Regions from separate parts of the Ningiella algicola genome, predicted to be linked through region 1. Evidence: predicted binding sites of a transcription regulator. Region 1 holds the regulator's gene; each other region holds the start of a gene.
The links. The regulator sigma-54, encoded in region 1, starts transcription at its own class of promoters, with help from an activator protein. The targets are predictions, from matches to a motif close to GTTGGCACGNNNNTNGNNT.

Region 1 (5,038 bases):
TTGACTCAAGAGACCAAAGTATTGATGGTAAAAATAAGACGTCAATATTTATCGAAAATGTTGTGATTCGCCAGGGTAGTTTAGAACTTACCGCCGACAAAGTTGAAGTTGACGCATCACAAGGTAGTGGTCAGGAAATCATTATTGCAAGTGGCAAGCCAGCAAGCTATCGACAAAGAAAAGACGATGGTAGCTGGGTTAATGCAAGCGCTAATGAGATCATTTACAAAGTAGCTGCAAAAAGCCTTTCTCTGGATGGCGACGCGCTGATAATGCAAAATGAGGTTAGCGTGACCGGCGACTTAATCGTATTTGATATGACTAAAGAACAAATTCTGGCGTCAAGTGACGAAAATAGCCAAGAGGCCGTGAGAACAGTCATTAGCCCAGGTGCCTTTTCAACTGAAGAACTTGAGTCTAACGAAGACAGCACAGCTGACGACGATAAAAAGAAAAATGGCGATAAAGAAAAGAAAACCAATGAAGATGAGAATCCCCTGTGAGTAGCACCTTAAGCGCGCAACACTTGGCAAAATCATATAAGTCTCGGCAGGTTGTACGCGATGTCAGTATACAAGTGTCAACTGGTCAAATTGTGGGTCTGTTAGGACCAAACGGTGCGGGCAAAACGACCACCTTTTATATGATCGTTGGGCTTGTTCCGCTGGACGCTGGCTTGATTCAAATTGACCAACTCGATATTACCTTACTGCCAATGCATGAGCGTGCTCGTCACGGCATAGGTTATCTCCCTCAGGAAGCATCGATTTTCAGAAAACTCACCGTGTATGAAAATCTTATGGCCATATTGCAAACACGAAAAGAGTTGAACAAAGGCCAACAGGAGCAGCATGCAGATGAACTGCTAGATGACTTCAGTATCAATCACATAAGAAATAATTTGGGCATGAGTTTATCTGGTGGAGAGCGTCGCAGAGTCGAGATAGCGCGGGCTCTAGCGGCAAACCCCAAATTTATATTGCTTGATGAACCTTTTGCAGGTGTTGACCCAATCTCTGTTAATGATATAAAGAAGATCATATATCAGCTTAAAGAGCGTGGTATTGGCGTCTTAATCACAGACCACAACGTGAAAGAAACCTTAGACGTTTGCGAGTTAGCTTATATCGTCAGTCACGGCGAATTAATCGCATCGGGCAAGCCTGATGAGATACTAGCGAACCAAACCGTAAGAGACGTATATTTAGGCGAACAGTTTGCTCTTTAACTCGGTGCTAGACGTATACGTGAATGTGTATACGCTTGTACGTTAGTGCGAATTAACGAAAGGAAGTAGATGAAACCCTCGTTACAACTAAAGTTTAGTCAGCAGCTCACCATGACGCCGCAGCTTCAGCAGGCGATAAAACTCTTGCAGCTATCTACTTTAGATTTACAACAGGAAATCCAAGAGGCTTTAGAATCAAACCCCCTTCTTGAGATGACTGAGCAAGAGTTCTCAGATGGTGATGATTCACGAGGCGACGAATCCAAAAAAGAAAAGGCGTCAGAGTCAAATTCAGAACAAGACGCAAACTCTGCCTCTAGCGCCGAAACAGAAGTACTCTCTGGCAGTGACAATATGGATAGCCACGACGCGCTTGAAAAAGGTGATCTGCCGGATGACCTACCCCTTGATAGCTCTTGGGAGGAATATTTGGGCTCAAGCTCTGCGCCCATTAAAATGGTGGGCACTAATCCTGATGATGATTATGTGTTTCAAGGGGAAACGTCGGATAGCATTCAAGATCACCTCATGTGGCAAGTGGAACTCACGCACTTTTCAGAAATCGACCGCTCTATTGCCATCGCAATTATTGACTCGATTGATGAGTCGGGATATCTGACCACCAGCAGTGAAGATATTTTAGAAAGCATTGACAACGAAGAAGTTGAGCTTGACGAAGTCGAATGTGTACTCAAACGTGTGCAAATGTTTGATCCCCTAGGCGCAGGAGCTCGCTCTGTGCAAGAGTGTCTCAGCGTCCAGCTAGCGCAATTCGATAAAGACACGCCTTGGTTAGACGAAGCGAAAGCGATTATCAATGAATACTCCGATTTGCTAGCGAGTAAAGACTATCGCACGCTAATGCGAAAAACGAAGCTCAAAGAGGACGACCTTCGAGAGGTGATGCGCTTACTAAAAACGCTCAATCCTCGCCCAGGCAGTGCAATCTCCGCGAAGGAGCCTGAATATGTCATTCCTGACGTGAATGTATACAAAAAGAACGGTGTTTGGACGGTCGAATTAAATAACGATGCATTGCCTGCACTTTCAGTAAACGAAACCTATGCGAGCTTAGGAAAAACAACAAAAAACCCGAACGATTCTCAGTTTATTAAGTCACATTTACAAGAAGCAAAATGGTTTATCAAAAGCTTAGAGAGCCGCAACGAGACTTTACTCAAAGTCTCTCATTGTATTGTGTCACGGCAGCGAGAGTTTTTTGAAAAAGGCCCTGAGAAAATGGTGCCTATGGTGCTTAATGACGTAGCCGAAATGGTGGATATGCATGAATCAACTATTTCCCGCGTAACCACGCAAAAATATATGCATACGCCTCGCGGTATATTTGAATTAAAGTATTTCTTTTCTTCACATGTGGCAACCGAATCAGGCGAAAATTGTTCTTCTACTGCAATTAGAGCCTTAATTAAGAAGCTGGTTGCGGTAGAGCCAACAAGCAAGCCATTAAGTGATAGTAAAATTGCACAAATGCTCGCTGAACAAGGCATTCAGGTTGCTCGGCGAACCATTGCAAAATATCGGGAATCGTTAAACATTCCCCCATCCAACCAAAGAAAGAGTCTTATATAGACAGCAAAAAGAGGACCTAGCATATGCAAATTAATCTTACCGGTCATCACGTGGAAATTACCGATTCATTGCGAACTTACGTGGATACAAAATTTGAAAAGCTAGAGCGACACTTCGATCATATCAACAACGTGCACGTTATTTTGAATGTTGAAAAACTGAATCAAAAAGCAGAAGCCACTGTGCATCTCAATGGCGGAGAGGTATTCGCAAATTCTGAACACACCGATATGTACGCGGCCATCGATTCTCTTATTGATAAGCTTGACCGGCAAGTAATTAAGCACAAAGAGAAATTAAGACGACATTGAGCCTTCCTACCTATGATAATCAGCGACATTATCTCACTCGACCGAACACAGTGTTCGGTCGACTGTCATAGCAAAAAACGTATCTTTGAAGTCATCAGTGAAATTGCTGTCAAACAGAATCCCAGATTAAACCAAAGTGAAGTATTGAGCAGTTTGCTTAGCAGGGAAAAAATGGGGAGCACTGGCATCGGCAACGGCATTGCTATTCCGCATGGTCGCATCGATGGCATCAACCAGATTATGGCGATTATTGTCACCAGCGACGAACCCATAGAGTTTGACGCAATTGACAACAAACCTGTTGATATTTTCTTCGCGATATTGGTACCAAGCGAAGAAGCCGATACACACCTTAAAGCCCTATCAGGCATTGCCAGAAAACTCAGCGACAAAGATATCGTCAAAGCCATCAGAAAGGCAGAGGATAAAAAAGAAATCGTCAGTGCGCTTGCCTAGTTCACGTTGGGTCATTAAGCTTAAAGCTTTCTAAACTCTGTTTCATACGCTGTTTGTGCGTGCCCATAGGAGTAAGTTGTGAAGCTTTTAATTATTAGCGGTCGTTCCGGCTCGGGCAAATCCATTGCGCTTCGTGCACTGGAAGACTTAAGCTACTACTGTGTTGACAATATTCCCGTAAATCTGCTGCCTACCTTAACTCATGCCCTAGCTGACGAACACGAATTGGTTGCTGTGAGCATAGACGTGAGGAACATGCCAAAAGCAGAGCAGGAAATATCCGAGATTTTGGCATATCTGCCCGAATTTTGGGATATTACGATCATATTTTTAGACGCAAGTGATGACGTATTAATAAAACGATACAGCGAAACGCGCAGGCTACACCCTTTATTTAAATTGTCTAATTCGCTTACCGATGCTATCAACGCCGAACGCGAAATACTGATCCCCGTGGCAGAAAAAGCTGACTTAACCATCAATACCGATCAACTCTCTGTACATGATTTAGCAGAATTGATTCGAGAACGTGTTCTGGGCAAAAAAAGCACTGATTTAGTTATCTTGTTTGAGTCCTTTGGTTTTAAATATGGTTTACCCAAAGATGCTGACTATGTGTTTGATGTGCGCTTTTTACCAAATCCCCACTGGGACCCTGACCTACGCCCTTTAACCGGGCTCGACAGCCCTGTAGAGGTTTTTTTAGCAGGTCAACCGCTGGTGATGAAGTTCATATGGCAAGTACAAAACCTAATAACGACTTGGCTGCCTCATCTTGAAAGAAACAACCGAAGTTATGTTACCATTGCTATAGGGTGCACAGGTGGCCAGCATCGAAGTGTATTTGTTGCGCAATCACTATCTGAAACCTTCAAGGCCACACATGGTGATGTACAAGTGAAACATCGAGAACTAAAACTACATAAACCAACAGAACAAAAAAATGATGCCAAAGAAAGCTCTGAGCAATAATAAAAGAGTGACGCTTTAAGATGAGTGATGGTGCAAATGAAGGTTCACAAACGTTGTCGCGTTCAATAACCATCGTCAACAAACTTGGGCTGCATGCCAGAGCGGCAACTAAATTGGTTCAGTTAGCCAATCAGTTTAAAGCCAGTATTGAACTCACCCAAGGAGACAATAGCGCGCCTGCAGACAGTGTCCTTGCGCTGATGATGCTTGAGAGCGGGCAGGGAAAAACCGTTAATGTGACATGTAGCGGTTGTGATGCGCATGAGGCGATGCGAGCGATTTGCGCACTTATACAAAATAAATTCGACGAGCAAGAATAATACGCCCCAACTTGGGAAAATAGGTCCACATCTGCGGAGAGCTCATGTCTGAAACAGCAGAATTATCTACAACGCAACTGCGTTTAGAGTCAATCAACCGTTCCTTTGGCGCTGGCGCTTATGTCCGCGTCAGGCGAATGCTGCTTGATTTACCTGCTTCA
Region 2 (5,038 bases), 2.2 Mb from region 1:
TGAGTCAGTGCCGTCAGAATTAGTGATATCAACCAATTGGTCATCGACTGCCGCTGCGACATACCATTCATTTACCGCAGCAGGATCGTTGTCTTTCAAGAAGTAATAGGTCATTACATGGCTATCGCCCAATGAATCATACACTGTGACCGACGTAGCCGCGTTGTAGGTCAAGGGGTCACTTGGGTCAAACTGTGCTGGATTCTTTGTTTGGTCACCGGCGGGTAAGTTAAACCGTACATCAACTTCTGATGTGCTTTGTGGTGAACCAGATGAGTCAGGGATGCGAACTGGCACAGTCGTACTCAACGCTACCGAAGCAGAGGTTCCATCAGGATTGACCGGAAAGCCCAAAAGATTGTCACCATTTGAGTTAACTACAAAGTTATTATTATCAAGCTTAAACTGCCCTGCTCGTGTAAACGAGAAGTCGCGTGATGTAATTTCAGGAATTGTTGCAAAGAATCCGTTGCCGGTGATAGCCAAATCTAGCGCATTGTTAGTAAAGCTTAAGCTACCTTGAGAAAACTGCTGAGAAACTTCTTGTGTTAATGCACCGTCACCTACTTTTGTTTTACCAGAAGCAAGTAATGAAGCCGCATACACGTCACCAAACTCTGCACGCGACTCTTTAAAGCCGACGGTGTTGACGTTGGCGATGTTGTTCGCCGTGGTATCTAGGTCTTTTTGTGACGCAGAAACGCCGCTTAAAGCTATATTAAAAGACATGTATGTTCTCCTATGAATTACCGATTTGAATGACGTCGTCTAGCTTGATGCTAACGTCACCGTCTAAATTAAGCACTACACCTTGACCCGCGTTGGTTAAGCTAACGCTGTCAACGTGTCTATTGATGGCGGTAGGAAGCGCTTGAGCTTCTCCAAATACGTTTCCTTGCACCTGAACTGCATAATTGCCAGGTGGCAATGGATTGCCGTTTTGGTCAGTACCGTCCCAGTTAAATTCGATATTGCCTGCTGCTTGCGTACCCACATCCATAGTGCGAACCACTTCACCCGCACCGTTATAAATGCTGATTTGCGTGTCTTGGGATGTATTTTCGTTAATAATGACACCGCTGAAGCCAGTGCCCTCTGCATCTTTATAACCCACGTTACCCGTCACCAATACTTCTTGGCCAATTAACCCCGAGGCTTGCAGCGCCTGGTTCGAAGTCATTGATGCGGCAAAGCTAGTAAACTGCTCGTTCAATTGAGTGATGCCTTCTGCAGTACTAAATGATGTCATTTGCGCAACCATTTGATCATTATCAACAGGCTTAGTTGGATCCTGATTGGCCAACTGCTCAGTAAGCAAAGCAAAAAAGTCTTCTTGCTTAAGCGTTTGCTCAGTGCCATCGGCAATGGGAACTTCGGGCTCCGTGTTCCAATACAAGTCTCGATTAAGGCCTTGCTGCTCTAATACATTCATGAAAATATTCCTCTATACGACGCTGATTAAATGATTGTCGTAAGTGTTAATACCCTAAGTGATTACTGACCTTGACCAAGCTGCAATACACGACGGAAAATTTGTTTGGTGGTATCGGCCACCTGCACGTTTGTTTCGTATGCTTTAGATGCTGACATCATATCTGCCATCTCCTGAACGATGTTTACATTCGATTTGTAGATATAGCCATTCTCATCTGCCATCGGATTGCCGGGTGCATACTCAATTTGCAAAGGTTTATCGCTTTCAACAATGCCTTTTACCTGCACGCCAACACCCTTGGTTTGGTCTGCCGAGGCTTGATCAAGCGCCGCGGCAAATACCGGGTGCCGTGCGCGATAAGTATCTTCATAACTGCTGCTCACACTGTTCGCGTTGGCGATATTACTTGCGGTTGTATTGAGGCGGACACCTTCTGCCGACATGCCAGTTGTGGCAATATTCATTACATTAAATAAACTCATTATTGTCCTCCGCTACTTAGTGCTTTTTTCATGCCGCTGAACTTGCCGTTAAGTAACATTAAGCTCGCTTGGTATCGCATACCGTTTTCTAGAAAGGCGTTTCGCTCTTGCTGCACGTCAACGGTATTTCCGTCGCCTGTGTCTGGTTGAAGTGGCACTCTGTAGTCCACATCAAAACGTGGAGCGCCGCCGCCTGTCATATGTTTACTGTTTGTCGTCACCATGCCTGAACTTGCCACCGACAATTTATTACTAGTAGATGCTGTGCTATTTAAACCCGAAGTGCCCATGGCTTGCTTCATCGCATCTTGAAAATTTATATCGCGGGCTTTGTAACCCGGTGTATTAGCGTTCGCTAAATTCCCAGCAATGATTTCCATTTTGTCAGATCGCACTTTCAGTGCGTTGTGGTGAAATCCTGCTAAGCGGTCTAAGTTAATGGCCATAACGTATACCTAATTGCTTAAATGACTGTCATGTCAAAAACAGAGCAAGTGCTATGCCAAGGAGATAAAAAAGAAGAAATTTAGAGTTTTTTAAAACGGGGGGAATACAGTTAGCTGACGCTAAGCCTTTGAATAATATAGGCCTTGCTCACATTTTTTAAGCCTTAAATGCTGTTCTGCGCCATTGATGGACTCAGAAGCACCCAATAGAAGCGCACCCTCATTATGAAGTAAAGCGGAAATTTTTTGCAGTATGTTTGCCTTGCGTTCTGCCTCAAAGTAAATCAGTACATTTCTGCAAAAAACAATATCGAAGCTTCCAAGATGTGCAATGCTGTCGAGCAAGTTAAGTTTTTTGAAAGTCACGCGGCTGCGAATAGCAGCGCTAATACATGCCTTATTGCTTACTCCACTTTCAAAGTATCGTTGTAGCATTTGTGTGGGTAGGCCACGATTGATTGCAAGCTCGTCATACTCACCTTGCTTTGCAAAATCCAACACTTGCTGAGATACGTCACTTGCGACAATTTCAACCCCATTGGCAAAGGCTGTGGGATACTGCCTTTGGAATTCTGCAATCACCATTGCGATTGAGTATGGCTCCTGTCCAAATGAACATGCACTGCTCCATATACGTAACTTGTTCTTTTGCGAAGCTAAGTTTGGCAGCAAATGTTTTGCAAGAATTTGATAGGGGTACTCGTCTCTAAACCAAAAGGTTTCATTGGTTGTCATCGCTTCTAGCGCGCCAGTGCTAACATTAGGATTTTGTTGGGATACGACTTGATCAATGAAGATATTGATATCCTCATACGAAAAATCTCGCATGACTTTAGATAAGCGGCTCGATACTAAGTATTGCTTATTCACACCTAAAGTAATACCAAGTCGAGCCTCTAAAAATCGAGCGAACTTGTCGTATTGCGCCGCAGAAAGTAAAGTTTTACTCTGTGACGGTCTTGGCTTTGTCACTCAAAGTTTGCCTTTTAGGTCAGTCTGAAGCCACTTTTGTACCGAAGAGGCAAGCTCATCTGGATGAAATTTGGCAATAAAATCATCTGCGCCAACCTTTGTTACCATGGCTTGATTGAATACGCCGCTTAAAGATGTGTGCAAAACAACATGCAGTCTGGAAAGCTCTGGTGTGTTCTTAATTTCGGCTGTGAGCGTATAACCATCCATTTCAGGCATTTCTATATCCGACACAATAATTCCGACTTTATCCGTCACATCACCGGTTTCAGCCGCTAGCTCCTTAAGACGTTTTAGCGCCTCGGCTCCGTTTTTGGCCGATTCAATTTCAAGGCCTAGCGTATTGAGCGCTTTTTTAACCTGATTGCGAGCAACAGAGGAATCATCCGCGATGAAGATAATTTTACCATCGCTCTTTGATACATCTACGTTATCTGCAATGTCGTTAGAGACCTCGGTCGACAGCGGCGAAATTTCATTTAATATTTTTTCTACATCCAGTATTTCAATAAGCTCATCGTCAACTTCTGTAACTGCCGTCAAATAACTGGCTTTTCCTGTTCCGGTAGGCGGCGGCATTATGGCGTCCCAGTTGGTGTTGATAATGCGTTCAACTGAACCAACCAGAAAGCCCTGTACTGAGCGATTATATTCCGCAATGATGATAAAGGCTGTCGTCAAATCTTCTATTCGAGAACCGCCCGTTGCCATAGATAAATCAATAACTGAGAGAGTCTTTCCGCGAATGTGGGCGACACCTCGTACTAATGAATTTAGCTTTGGGATAGAGGTGAGCGGCGGGCATTGAAGCACCTCACGCACTTTAAATACATTGATGCCAAAGCGCTGCTTCGAATTGAGTCTAAACAGCAGCAGCTCTAACCGATTTTGGCCGACAAGCTGCGTCCGCTGATTTACTGAATCTAAAATACCTGACATTAATTCCCCCTAAGCATTTGTGCAGTTGCTTTGTTCATAAAGGCACTGCGAGAAGTCTGTTTCTTGCGTGGCACGAACCTTGCTGAATTCGCTATATTAGCTTGTCGCATTGTTTGATTTGTTTTCCACAATGCGATTGAAATCAACATGCCACCAAAGGATGACTACCATGCACTTCATAAAAGATATCTCTGTATCGACAAGAATGAGCATTGTCTTTACTTTATTTTTGGTAAGTTTTTGTGGCGTTGCACAACCCAATCTTCACGAGCTTATACAAGAACAAACGAAAGACTATGTTCTGAATACCCTCATTAATGACGCAGATGCTGACACTCAGGTGAGTGTTCGTCAGCTTGACGCTAGAATTACTGTGCCTAAATGTGCGCAAGCGTTTGAATTTGAAAGTCCAAACTACGATCCACGACTCAGTAATATCTCAGTAAAAGTGTCTTGTCCGCACCTTAATTGGTTTACGTTCGTAAATGCGAGTGTCGTGACTATTCAGAAAGTGGTGGTGAGTGCCGATACTCTTAGTCCTGGCGCACTATTAACATCGCAAAATATTGCTCTGGCTGATGTGAGTAAAAACAGTTTGCGAGGTAGCGCATTTCGCTCAGTAGAAGAAATTAGCGGCGCTCGTTTGAAACGCAGAGTCCGACCGGGCACAGTGATTAATGCATCAATGCTATGCTTTGTATGCAAGGGGGATCGCGTCACCATCAGCGCTATCGCAGGCGGCTTAAGTATTCAGGTATACGGAA
Region 3 (5,038 bases), 780 kb from region 1:
CAAAACGCAACAATTTGAGTCAATTAAGGAAATCAAAGATCAAGTTGTCAACGAATCTTTCGATTCGGTCTGGTTGAAGCAAGCGACTCCTTACGATGAAATGTGCGGGCTGGCGCATTCTCCCGAAAAGTTATTATTAAAGCTTGATTGGTAAAATCATACATTTTTTATCAATAAACAGTAAACCCGTTGTTATTGTTTTATCCGTCTATAAGTGTTGCATGGGTGAACCAATAAGACGTAAGCGCCTCCATCGATTCGAGTAACTCAGAGTAAAGCCTTGGTTTAGTAATATAAGTATTACTGCCCAAGGCATAGCACTCTTTAATGTCTGTGTCAGAGTCCGAGGTACTAAGCATTACGATGGGAATTAATCGCAACTTTGAATTGCTTCGTATTTCATTGAGTACTTCTTTTCCGCCCTTTCTTGGCATGTTAAGGTCCAACAAAATGAGATCCGGAAGTTTGCTAGCATGCTCGAGCGCGGAAATGAGTTCCTCTCCGTCAAGCACAAATTTAATCTTGTCTTCACTATGACCACACTCGATTAAAGCATCCCTTATCAAGACTTGATCATCTAAATCGTCATCAGCAATAAGCACGTAATTAATGAACCGCAGATGGTCTGCGTCTTTGGTGCGAAGCATTTTAATTCCCTTCTATTTGCCGAGATTAGTAGGCTCATAAACAAACTACCTATATCGGTGTTCAATTTTCGTACTGCTGTTTGTTGAACAGATGAATATTAACAAGCTTATGTCAAAGTGGCAATATAAGTATGCTTATTATTTCTGCCTTAACATATCATTTAATCTTTGATAAAAGAGAGATATGCGCGGCGAAACGACTCGCGCTAAAAATCTATGGCTACTCTTGATACGTATTAACGAATCAATTCGTTTTAAGAATGTATGGCTTGTAAAAATATGGATGAATATTTTGATTCAATATTGAGTGCAATTTCTCATTCACTTAGCTTTGTGCTTTTAGCAACTGAAAAGTATCAGCTCACCGTTGGCGATGTGCTTATCGTGCCGGTATATGTAATTGTCAGTTTTATCATTATACGCTGGGTGGCAGGTTTTATCGCAAGGCGCTTGACTGCGCATAAGGTAAAGCCTGATATTATACACCTAGTGAAACGACTGTTTTATATTGTCGCCATCATCGTCGTTGTACTGACTACTCTGACGATGCTGAATATCCCTCTAACTGCATTTGCTTTTGTTTCGGGTGCAGTTGCCATAGGTGTTGGCTTTGGCGCTCAAAACATTATCAATAATTTTATTAGCGGGTGGATACTGATGTGGGAGCGCCCAATCCGTATCAATGATTTTCTCGAAATTGACAAGGTTGCCAAGGGCAAAGTTGAGTCTATCAATACACGCTCTACGCGCATAAGGCGCGTCGATGGCGTACATATGTTGATACCTAATAGTAAATTACTTGAAAATACGGTAGTAAATTGGACGCTTGTTGATAACCGCATCCGTACCTCAGTCAAGGTTGGAGTAGCCTATGGTTCAGACGTAAAATTAGTCGCAGCACTGATTGAACAAGCAGTGAAGCAGCAGCCGCATGTTTTATCTGAGCCCCTTCCAGTTGTAATATTTGATGACTTTGGTGACAATTCTCTTGTATTTGAAGTGTATTTTTGGGTAAGCGCCACAATGGAACGTGACTTGCGCGTCATTCGTTCCGAAGTGCGCTTCAATATCGACAGTTTATTTAATGATAATAATGTTGTTATAGCCTTCCCCCAGCGTGACGTGCACGTGGACGGGACTATTCAACTGAGCAGAGATAAATAACGAGTCATGCCTCAATGCAATTTATTGATACAGTTGAAAATAAAAAAACCGGAGCGACTTGCCCCGGCTTATATCTTACGCTAACTAAATTACCTTATTAGCTGTCTGACTCTATTGTTAGTCGACTTGTCACTCCCTCTACATCGTCTGCGTTTTGAGCAATTGTTACTGCCAAATCTTTCTCCGCTTCAGATTCGACCCTTCCGTTCAGAGTAACCATTTTATTTTCCACATCTACATCAATATCCGTTCCCGCTATGTCTGAATCAAACAACAATCGCGACTTTATCACTGTGCTAATTTTAGCATCAATGAAACTGGTATCCCTATCCTTATTTTCATCATAGACACTTAAGTCGTTCTCAATTTCCCGAACGCCTTCTATTCCCTTGATTAATTCAGCCGCTAATTGTTTCTCAACCTGCGTGTCAACTTTCCCTGTGAGCGTCACCAGTCCATTTTGGACGTCCGTATTGATATCAAATGAATCAAGGTTCCCATTAAACAATAATGTAGCTTCCGCTTTACCATCTATCCAAGCGTCCAATGCGGCATCCGTCCAGTTATTTTTATTGTGATCTGAAGCATACGCTGAGGTGTTTAACGCGGCTGCTGCAACTACTGCTAAAATTGAATATTTCATACATCTCTCCTTATTATGAGTTCATAAATCGTAAAGCGAGATGCGTGCCATAGGTAACCATATGAAAAATAATAATTTTAATGATTTTCGTGTCATTTGCTCTGTAAAAACTACATCTTATTTTGCAGTTTTTTCGTTTTGCCGTAGCAAAAGGTTTTACACGGTCTCAAACCTTTGTATTGTTGAAGCAGCGGCAAACAGTTTTAGTGCTTTTGGAATAACCGAAATTTTGACTGTTTGTGCCGTTCTAAGCTCACCATCAATCACATAATCGATAGGAGACTCGTCCGCTAGCCTGATAGTTACATTTTCCGCCCTCATATAACGCATAGCATTGCTTTGGCCTACTTGAGCATTGCCGCCACTAACGCTTTGCGTCAGCACTTTTGCTACTGGCTCAGAGACAGATTGTTCCAAGTTTAATATCGTGACATCTAATTGACCGACAAAGGGATCTACTTTACCGCTACCCTGCGCCAAAATTGTAGTTGCTGGTGCTGCGTTGGCGACTACGATGCTATTAGCTAAAACGATATCCGGTGCCATTGAGTTGATGCTGAGTTTGTAGGCTTTTTCGGTGCTGTCCGTAAACGCCAAGCGCAAGGCATCTAAATATGCGAGTTCACCACGCTCAGATTTGCGTTGTTTGTCAGCGCCTGCAATCATGTCTCGCTCAACACCTATTCCTGCTACTAAAAGTAGGATTTCGTTATTACATTTGGCAACGTCCATGGTAACTTGATGCTGCTGATTAATAACTTCAAGCGCAGTGCTCACTGGCGCTATTTTGCTGCGTTTTCCATACAGCACATGGCATAAAGCATTAGTTGTCCCTAAAGGAATTATCCCCAAAACAGTATCTGATTCTTTTACCAATTGTGCCACCTCATTAACCGTGCCGTCGCCTCCACAAGCAAATACAGCATCAAATTTGGTAATCTTCTCTCGCGAGCAACGCTCTTCTACTGGCTGGTTTTGTTGAGTCAGCAAGACATCAACTTGATAACGTTGCTGCAAGGTTTGAAGAATTTGGTCTTGAACATCATCCCAAGTCTGGCGTCCCGAACTAGGATTAGCCACCAACAGCGCGCGCGACTTAATCGAAAGCAAGCCTTCTTTGTGCATAGCGTCAAGTTTTCGATGTTGATATTTGTTAAGCCGAGCTGTGCCTCTAATTCCATTAATCAATTTGATTGCAGCATCAACAGACTCAGAGTAGTTTGTGGCAATTAGATATGCAGCGACAATGAGAACAGAGCGTCCGCGCCCCAACGCACAATGAACAACCACTGATTTGTTGTCACGAATATGATTGTGTATCCAGTTTATTGCTTTTTCGATGTCTTGCTTGTGCGGTGCTTTGTGGTCAAGGATAGGGACATTCAGGTAGTCTAAGTCCTCATCTTGCGCGCTCCAAATTAAGCCTGAAAACTCCGCTGTTGCATCAAGAATAGCGCTTACATTTTCTTTTCTTAAGATCTCTATATCTGAAGGGAATAGTCTGCACGCTAAGAATATACCTGGCTTTATTTCCTGAAGTGGAGGAACGGAGTCAGTCTTTCTTTGCCAGCTATTATACATTTGAACGCCGAGAAGAAAGGGAATGAAAACCCATTGAATGTACAAGGGAATATCGCCTCGGTCGTTTTTTCTAAAAATCCACGGTGAGTCTGTGATATAGGCCATTGACACAGCAAATAGAGATAACGATACCCACGCTAAAATTACGGTGAAATACCAACTTGGTGAAAATACTGCTGCAAGTAGCGACAATACACTTATCAATAAATAATATTTTACAATAAACATTACTGACTCCACGTGTGAAAGCTTTGTGAATTAAACGGCACACACTTCCATCATTTCTAATCATCCATTTACTTAAAAAGTTCAATGGTCGCATAATGACCATTGAACTTTCGTGAGTTGAACTAATGGGAAAGGCTTGATGCACCAGTTTTGAATGTAGCTAGTGCAACCTTCATCCATCTATAACAGAGCGTGCTGACCCATATCGTCTTCACTGACTTTCGCACCGATTGCCATTTTAAGCCTTGCAGCCGCGGATGGATCCTTCTCCCAAATTTCGGTGTTCTCAATGTCGAATCTCAACACTTCCATTGTAGGATCCGTGAATCCATCTTTGTACCAAGCACTTACTGTCAAAGAAAAATGATCCTGAATCGTCGACTTATCTGTTTCTCGTACTAAATGTCCAGAGAAGCATGCAAATAGCTTATGATCATCACTGACGAATTGCGCCATGGCTTTACCACCTCCTGCGATGCGATTGTCTTTGCGCGTGAAAATCCAGAATGCATCAGTATTTTCAGCTTCGAGGCATATATGCATGGGTTCACTTCGGTCGGCATTTCGATTTAAACCAACCATCATTGTTGGTGTCGATTTTATACGGTCGAACAACTCGGTGTGTAATGCGTTTGACATTATGATTCTCCGGTTTTTTCTGAACGGGTGAATGAAAAAACACCCTTAACAAATTGCTGTACTGCAATCACGGACTCTGGCATTTTTAATTCGCTAATAAATGCTTAATCAAAAGGGTGTACGTGAACGAGTACTT

Region 2: a site for sigma-54 is predicted at 2,406-2,424, ahead of flgB (flagellar basal body rod protein FlgB). Genes of this name have one in related genera too.
Region 3: a site for sigma-54 is predicted at 2,488-2,506, ahead of PN836_RS13765 (BON domain-containing protein). Genes of this name have one in related genera too.

The regions. Positions count from the first base shown of each region.
Region 1 covers NZ_CP171821.2:3,946,789-3,951,826, reverse strand. Annotated here, with positions in the region: gene lptA (lipopolysaccharide transport periplasmic protein LptA) at 1-503, shown strand, start outside; gene lptB (LPS export ABC transporter ATP-binding protein) at 500-1,228, shown strand; gene PN836_RS17145 (RNA polymerase factor sigma-54) at 1,298-2,818, shown strand; gene hpf (ribosome hibernation promoting factor) at 2,842-3,129, shown strand; gene ptsN (PTS IIA-like nitrogen regulatory protein PtsN) at 3,142-3,585, shown strand; gene rapZ (RNase adapter RapZ) at 3,664-4,557, shown strand; gene PN836_RS17125 (HPr family phosphocarrier protein) at 4,578-4,877, shown strand; gene mgtE (magnesium transporter) at 4,922-5,038, shown strand, end outside.
Region 2 covers NZ_CP171821.2:1,377,881-1,382,918, forward strand. Annotated here, with positions in the region: gene flgE (flagellar hook protein FlgE) at 1-729, opposite strand, end outside; gene flgD (flagellar hook assembly protein FlgD) at 740-1,432, opposite strand; gene flgC (flagellar basal body rod protein FlgC) at 1,495-1,917, opposite strand; gene flgB (flagellar basal body rod protein FlgB) at 1,917-2,363, opposite strand; gene PN836_RS06180 (CheR family methyltransferase) at 2,484-3,335, opposite strand; gene PN836_RS06185 (chemotaxis protein CheV) at 3,336-4,274, opposite strand; gene flgA (flagellar basal body P-ring formation chaperone FlgA) at 4,444-5,038, shown strand, end outside.
Region 3 covers NZ_CP171821.2:3,170,738-3,175,775, forward strand. Annotated here, with positions in the region: gene PN836_RS13750 (DUF6482 family protein) at 1-154, shown strand, start outside; gene PN836_RS13755 (response regulator) at 201-647, opposite strand; gene PN836_RS13760 (mechanosensitive ion channel family protein) at 927-1,811, shown strand; gene PN836_RS13765 (BON domain-containing protein) at 1,909-2,454, opposite strand; gene PN836_RS13770 (diacylglycerol kinase family protein) at 2,611-4,263, opposite strand; gene PN836_RS13775 (pyridoxamine 5'-phosphate oxidase family protein) at 4,444-4,902, opposite strand.